One region of the Vibrio sp. 10N genome, then DNA from elsewhere that is predicted to be linked to it. Evidence: predicted binding sites of a transcription regulator. Region 1 holds the regulator's gene; the other holds the start of a gene.
The links. Region 1 encodes CRP, which controls carbon source genes, mostly activating them, when cyclic AMP is high. Its sites were predicted from a motif close to TGTGANNNNNNTCACA; they were not measured.
Positions count from the first base shown of each region.

Region 2: a site for CRP is predicted at 2,470-2,485, ahead of deoD (purine-nucleoside phosphorylase). Genes of this name have one in related genera too.

Region 1 is NZ_BTPM01000001.1:3,140,848-3,144,886, forward strand. Features, by position in the region: gene AAA946_RS14620 (hydrolase) at 1-886, shown strand, start outside; gene AAA946_RS14625 (YheU family protein) at 960-1,172, shown strand; gene AAA946_RS14630 (phosphoribulokinase) at 1,300-2,169, shown strand; gene crp (cAMP-activated global transcriptional regulator CRP) at 2,413-3,045, shown strand; gene AAA946_RS14640 (DUF1338 domain-containing protein) at 3,116-3,907, opposite strand; gene astD (succinylglutamate-semialdehyde dehydrogenase) at 3,918-4,039, opposite strand, start outside.
Region 2 is NZ_BTPM01000002.1:1,183,522-1,187,560, forward strand. Features, by position in the region: gene phrB (deoxyribodipyrimidine photo-lyase) at 1-481, opposite strand, end outside; gene AAA946_RS21500 (MerR family transcriptional regulator) at 478-1,284, opposite strand; gene AAA946_RS21505 (YbgA family protein) at 1,274-2,224, opposite strand; gene deoD (purine-nucleoside phosphorylase) at 2,573-3,283, shown strand; gene AAA946_RS21515 (transposase) at 3,403-4,039, shown strand, end outside.

The DNA.
Region 1 (4,039 bases):
TGAGCCGATATGGGAAACTATGGACACCCCAGATGGAGACTTTGTCGAGCTCGCGTGGAGTGAAGAACCACATAGTCAAAGTGCCCACGGCAAACCCGTGTTCATTCTGTTCCATGGTTTGGAGGGCTGCTTTCACAGTCCCTATGCCAACGGTCTGATGCACGCCTTTGCCCAGCAAGGCTGGCTGTCGGTCATGATGCATTTTCGCGGCTGTGGACCAAACCCAAATCGACTTGCCAGAGCTTACCATTCTGGTGAGATTGGTGACGCAAGACAGTTCATTGAGCTTTTGGATCATCGTTACCCAAACAGTAAAAAGGTTGCCGTAGGCATTTCCCTTGGTGGCAACATGCTGACCAACTATCTCGCTCACTATGGCGATGATACCAAGCTCAATGGCGCGACTGTCATCTCTGCGCCGCTCGACCTCGCAGCATGTGCTAGGCGCATTGAGCAAGGCTTCTCTAAGGTCTATCGCTCATACCTGCTCAGTTCGATGAAAAAGAACGCACTCAACAAACTTCATCTACTAAGCGAAGTACTCGGACTGACCGAAGAGCGCATTAAGAACATGAAAAAGCTTTACGAGTTCGATGATTTAATCACTGCCCCGCTGCACGGATTTAAAGATGCCGATGATTATTATCAGCGCTGCTCCGGGCTGCCTCGCCTTCGAGAAATCACGGTGCCGACCCGGTTTATTCATGCCAAGGATGACCCCTTCATGACACACGAGGTCATTCCAACCTTTACTCTTCCATGCCATATCAATTACCAACTGCTTGACCGAGGAGGTCATGTGGGGTTCATGACGGGCAGTTTGCGACGTCCGCGTTTTTGGTTAGAAGAGAGCCTACCAAGTTACTACCGGCACTTTATTGACTAGCCAAAAACAGCGATAGCTCCCTTTGTGAATCAGCAATGGTATAATCCTGCGGTCATAGAATTGAGAGGTATTTATGATCATCCCATGGCAGCAAATTGATGCAGACACACTGGATAACCTGATTAAAGAGTTCGTGCTGCGCGAAGGCACCGACTATGGTGAGTCGGAAGTGTCACTAGACGACAAAGTTCGCCATGTTCGCAGCCAGCTAGAAAGTGGCGAGGCCGTCATTGTCTTCTCCGAACTGCACGAAACCGTCGACATAAAATCTCGTCGCTCGCTGTAATTTTTCGGTAGCCGCGTGAGTAGCTGCTATATTGAAAGGCTATTGAACTGAAATTGGCCTACAAGGTCTAACTCCTTATGTGAGTTAGCAAATTTATAACGACAATTACAAATACACAGGAAGTGTTATGTCAGCAAAACACCCAATCATTGCTGTAACCGGCTCCTCTGGAGCTGGAACCACCACAACGTCAGAAGCATTTCGCAAGATGTTCAACATGATGAGCGTCAAGCCTGCATTTATTGAAGGTGATAGCTTTCACCGCTTTACTCGTCCAGAAATGGACATCGAGATCCGCAAAGCCAAAGAGCAAGGTAAACACATCAGCTACTTTGGCCCGCAAGCGAATGATTTCCCAGCCCTTGAAGAGTTTTTTCGCAACTATGGGCAAAACGGTACCGGACAGTTTCGTCGCTACTTGCACACCTTCGATGAGGCCGTGCCTTATAACCAAATGCCAGGCACCTTCACCCCATGGCAAGACCTGCCCGAAAATAGCGATGTGCTGTTTTACGAAGGCCTACACGGCGGAGTCGTCGACGGGGATGTGAATGCGGCGCAGCACGTTGACCTGCTCATCGGCATGGTGCCCATTGTTAACCTGGAGTGGATCCAAAAGTTCGTACGAGACACCCGCGATCGCGGTCACTCTCGAGAAGCGGTTACTGACTCAATCGTTCGCTCGATGGACGACTATTTAAGCTACATTACCCCACAATTTTCGCGCACCCATATTAACTTTCAGCGCGTTCCCACCGTGGACACCTCAAACCCGCTCAATGCTAAAGGCATTCCGAGTTTGGATGAGAGTTTTGTCGTGATCCGCTTGCGTGGTATCAAGAATGTCGACTTCCCGTACCTACTAGCGATGATTGATGGTTCGTTCATGTCGCGTCATAACACCATTGTCGTACCGGGCGGTAAGATGAGTTTTGCGATGGAGCTAATCGTCAGGCCAATACTTCAGCAACTTATAGAAACCGGGAAAATAGGTTAGGAATTGTGAGCCAAATCAGCCTGTTTTTTTGTATCGTGATCATGTGCACAGTTTTGTATAGATAAATAGGCTTTTGACACGATTAAAATCAAGAAAAGCGGCGCAAAAAAGGATACTATTTCTAGGAAACAGAAGATCGCTTGCGCCATCTTCAAAGTGCTTTTATGCTAGTAGGTCTTAACCAACGGGCTTGCTAACAAATATGGAAAGCAGCAAGCATACCCTGCAGAGGAAGTAAGATATATGGTTCTAGGTAAACCTCAAACCGACCCAACGTTAGAGTGGTTCCTTTCACACTGCCACATTCACAAGTACCCATCAAAGAGCACGCTTATTCACGCGGGCGAGAAAGCAGAAACGCTTTACTACATCGTCAAAGGCTCTGTAGCGGTACTGATTAAAGATGAAGAAGGCAAAGAGATGATCTTGTCTTACCTAAACCAAGGTGACTTCATCGGTGAACTTGGCTTGTTCGAAGAGGACCAAGAACGTACGGCATGGGTACGAGCAAAATCACCTTGTGAAGTTGCGGAAATCTCATTCAAGAAGTTCCGTCAGCTTATCCAAGTAAACCCAGACATTCTAATGCGCTTATCTGCTCAGATGGCAAGTCGTCTACAAGTGACTAGCCAAAAAGTAGGTGACCTAGCGTTCCTAGACGTAACGGGTCGTATTGCACAGACGCTACTAAACCTAGCGAAACAACCAGATGCAATGACTCACCCTGACGGCATGCAAATCAAGATCACTCGTCAAGAGATCGGCCAAATCGTAGGTTGTTCTCGTGAGACAGTAGGTCGTATTCTTAAGATGCTAGAAGAGCAGAACCTAATTTCTGCCCACGGTAAGACTATCGTGGTGTACGGTACTCGTTAATAGCGCGTCGACAGATTTAAAAAGCCACCTTCGGGTGGCTTTTTTGTTGTTGGGGCTTTTATTTTTGAGGTTATTGATGTGTACTCTCAAAAATTTTGTCCGCCGATGCGGCGACAAAGCCTTGATAGTAACTGCCATCGGCTAACTGGTAGCGCTTAGCAAACTCATAGAAACCACCAGGAATCACCTGGTCACCATCAGTAAATGCCACGGATACTTTGTCTGCCATCGTTGAGGATTGCTCCAAAAGAACCTCTGGTGAGCCTTTTACCTCGCCACCCGATTCATTAATTGCAAACCCAGCGTCACGAAGACGCTGATTGACCTCAACCACTTCGGCAAAACGATCAAGCTGGTTCACACTCACTGTAAAGTGATTCGCACCATAACCGTGAGCGGCAAGCCATGAAGCATACTCGCTTTCTTGCGCCAGCGTTTGGAAGTCTTGATAGCTCAGATCCCACAAGCGGCCACCATATAAGAAGTCAGCAGAAGATAGCTTAGCACTGTCCACCTGCGCCACTAGCTTAGCCACGATATCTTGTAGCGACTGAGAGCACTCTTCCACTCGCAATTCGCTGATAAACACCTTAGGAAGCAGAGCATTGCTATGTTCTAAGTGAATCGCAGTCAGCTTTTTGGATTCAAAGTCGTAATGACCACTCACCTCGTAACCAAGATCTAGAAACGGCTTAGCCAGCGTGTCGATACCCAGTGGCGCGACATTAAAGGTTCGCAGTGCAATATGGTCATTGATGAGCGACTCATCTTCCCTCAGCAAGTCATGAACCTTGTGAGCAGATGGACATAAGCGAGTAATGTAGTCTTGCCACAAATGGCCAAATAACGCGTCAACAGTCATAGCCTACTCCTTATAGTTCAATGCCAGGGCTCAAGGTCGCAGGAAGAATGGTATTGTCGCCTTCCATTGATGCCATAGGGTAAGCGCAGTAATCTGCTGCGTAGAACGCACTTGGGCGAAGGTTGCCAGAGG
Region 2 (4,039 bases), on a different contig from region 1:
ACTGCAGTTGCCACGCTTTGCGAAATGGGGTGAAAACTTTGAAATAGCCACCTTGTTTATTGAGCACACTCCCGGGAGGCAACATGCATTTATCGTCGAAAAGATGCACTGTGACCCCAAAGCTAATACCAAGCTGTCCAAGTTGCTCTGCACGGCGGCGCTCGTTGAGCTCGTAATCTTTATTAAGATAGATATCGGTCACGTCATGTTGACGACAGAAATCAATCAACCACTGATTTGCAGAATCAAAGTCAGTGGCATAGGCAAACAGCAAAGGCACATTGAGCTCTCGAAGTTCGCTTTCGATCTCTTTTAGACGCCTGAATATCAAATCAGCTTGTATCGGCGCTAAGTCGTGCTGCGCCCACTGCTGTGGAGTGACAATAAAACAACCGACAACAGGCGTTTGACCATCAATTGCAGCATTAAGCGCCGTATTATCGATGGTTCGCAGATCACGGTTAAACAGCACCAACTTCATAGTGTTTTGCTCACTTTGTTATCGAGTAGATGTTCAATCACAGGAGAGAGTGACCAGGCCGGATCGGCTCTATCCCGCTGGAGGCGAATTGCTTCTAGCTGTTTTTCAGATAGGGATTTCTCAGCAAACAGATGTACCAAGTCGAACTCCATCGGTTCCCCCAACAACGCTGACACATCCTCCACACCATCAATAAAGGTAACACTTGCTCCTTGCTCGGACAGTCTGGCATACCATAGCCAAGCAAAAAGATTACCGCTTACGTCCATACTCACGAGCAGCGTTGGCGCAGAACGCTTTCGTTTGCGCTCTAGGTTAGCCATGATGGCAAGTTTTTGAATCATCGCAGTTTTGAAGAGCGACTGCTGAATTGCTTTGGGGCTAAGCTTCAAAAATTCGGTCGCATTTAGCACGGGAATGACAAACTTTCCTTCAACGACATCCAGTGGGTACTCTTTCAACACCGTGTCTATTATGGCATCCACTTTCTTACTGTTCACAGTGCCGAGGGCATCGAGCAGCACCGTAACTTCTTCCAGTTGCTCAGTTTCCATGTCGGCTTGGGTTAGAGTTTTGGAATCAATCAGCGCTTTCACCTTACCTATAGACACGCCTTTGCTCAGCCAGCTCTGTATTGTGTTTATGCGCTCAACATCTTGCGCCGTATATAGGCGATGACCTTTGTCTGAGCGTTGCGGTTGGATCAAGTTATAACGTCGCTGCCAAGCTCGCAGAGTCACTGGCTTGACGCCAGTGATATCCGCTACTTCACGAATCGCGTACAAGGTATTACTACAAACCATATCGTAATCGCATCTCTTCTGGGTGAGGCTGTAAAAACTGCTGGTGTGCCAAGTAGTCGTCTGGATAGGTGTTGAGGTAATGCTTAAGTAGAGTTAAAGGCGCGAGTACAGGTAGCAGCCCATTGCGATAGTCATCAATGACCGTCGCCAGCTCTGCTTTTTCTGATTTATTCAACGAGCGCTTAAAGTAGCCTTGGATGTGCATCAGTACGTTTGTCACGTTCTTGCGGCTGGCGCGATTTTTCAAACCGTCCATGAGTCCAAGACGATATGCCTGATAAAAGTCGTCCGGTTTGTATGTCGATTGGTTTGCCACTAGGCGTCCTAAGCTCTTATAAGACTTAGGGTCATGTGCCATCAGCGTCAGCTTGTAGCGCGAATGAAATGCGACGATTTTCCCCGGCGTCGGCTCGCCGCCCATGGAATCGTAGAAGTCTTTCAAACAATACACTCGAGAGATAAAGTTTTCTTTCAAAATAGGATCATTGAGACGCCCGTCTTCTTCCACTGGCAACCAAGGCATCTTTTTCATCAAGTGCTCGGTGTACAGCCCCACCCCATCGGTGCGAGCATGGCCGCGTGTGTACACTTTAACGCGCTCCATGCCACAGCTAGGCGACTTGGCACACACGATATAACCACACATCTCTGTGTCTTCAAGCTCGGCAACTTTTTGAGTTGTAAAACGCATCATGCCATCGGTGTGGTCTTTCTCTGCATCTTTAGTGTCCACCAGTGCAATGCGCTCTTCATTACTCATCAAACGAATAGTAGGTCTAGGAACAGGTAACCCCATCCCGACTTCCGGGCAGACAGACACAAAATCAAAATAGTCTCTGAGTTCTTTGTTGACGTAAGTGCTCTGCTTGTGACCAGAATCAAATCGCACTTTCTCACCTAACAAACAGGAACTGATACCCACTGTAATTTTCTCGCTCATCGTCTCATCCCTCTTATCTGATATCAGGTCACCCCGGTAAGCTACGAAGCCACACAAGCATTCAACCGCTTCCTGAAGTGATACAAAAATTTGTTTTGTACAATTATATGGTCGTCGTTCTCAAATGGTTCACTCACAGGACGAATATTTTATGATTCGGTTAATCAGCGAAAAAATCGATTGCTCAACCACTTTCAACATATTTGGTTATCATCATGTATTTCTCTGTGCACTACCGACAAATTTGTGACTAAACTCTCATAGAGCCCTTGCAGTGCAGGTTAGAATCCTCATCAACAACGAACATAACGTTCAACATAATTAGTTAAAACTTTAGGAGTGACCCCCATGGCAACCCCTCATATCAACGCAAAACCAGGTGATTTCGCAGAGACAGTCCTAATGCCAGGCGATCCACTTCGCGCACAATACATCGCAGAAACCTTCCTAGAAGACGTCGAGAAAGTGTGTGACGTTCGCAACATGTTTGGCTACACAGGTACCTATAAAGGCAAGCGAGTATCAGTGATGGGTCACGGTATGGGTATCCCGTCTTGCTGTATCTACGTTCACGAACTTATCAAAGATTACGGCGTAAAAAACGTGATTCGCGTAGGTAGCTGTGGTGCGGTACGTGACGACGTAAACCTAATGGATGTTGTGATCGGTATGGGTGCGTCAACAGACTCTAAAGTGAACCGTATTCGATTCAATGACCACGATTTTGCTGCGATTGCTGACTTCGGTCTTCTAGAAGAAGCGGTGAAGCAAGCACGCATTAAAGAAGTACCGGTTAAAGTAGGTAATATCTTCTCGGCAGACCTGTTTTACACTCCAGAAGCAGATATCTTCGACAAAATGAAGCACCTTGGCATTCTAGGTGTCGATATGGAAGCGGCGGGCATCTACGGTGTTGCTGCAGACCTTGGCGCGAAAGCTCTAACGGTACTGACTGTATCTGACCACATCATCCGTGGTGAGAAACTAAGCTCAGAAGATCGTCAAAAATCATTTAACGACATGATGGTTGTCGCACTAGAAACTGCCATCAACCTATAAAGAATCAAGCCAGCTCTATGCCTGAAGTGAGCTGGCTTTTTTCTAACTCATATATGCAACATCATCGAGCCGCCATATAAGAATAATGGCTTGATGTCACCAAACCATAGGGGGTGAACGTGTCAGAAGGCAAACTGCCGATGGCCGCGGACGGGTTACAGCTCAATTTTTGTAAAACATTGGCGTGTGACAATTTTGGACAAAGTGATGCAAACCTCTATATCCTGCAGCACCGTAACCCCAAACGGCCAGCGATGGTATGCCGCGAGTGTGGCGCGTTTCCCCCCCTACTTAACAATCGAGAAGTGCTCAATGAACTGACTCGATTGAAACAGCATCATCACGAAGGGCTCCCTTCGTGTAAAGATCCGCAATGCGAACACTTTGGTCTGTCGGTACACACCCACAAAGAACTTTACCACTCTTTCGGATTCAGTGGCGATCGCCAACGCTATCGCTGTAAATCTTGCCAAGGTACCTTTGTCGATAAATGGTCTGGTAGTAATAAGAAACTTGGCTTCCAAGAATCGTTACTTGGGCTTTTATTTACCGGATACTCAGTACGCGAGATCTGTCGAAAGCTGAAAATCAATCCGAAGACCTTCTATGATCATATCGATCAAATTGCCAGTCGCTGCCGTCGCAAGCTAGCGGATATTGATGGCCGTTGGATAAAACATACCGACAGTTTCCATCTAGCATCACATTACCGACCATTACAGCCACTCAGTCATAATGGGGTATTTTGGTTTGCGA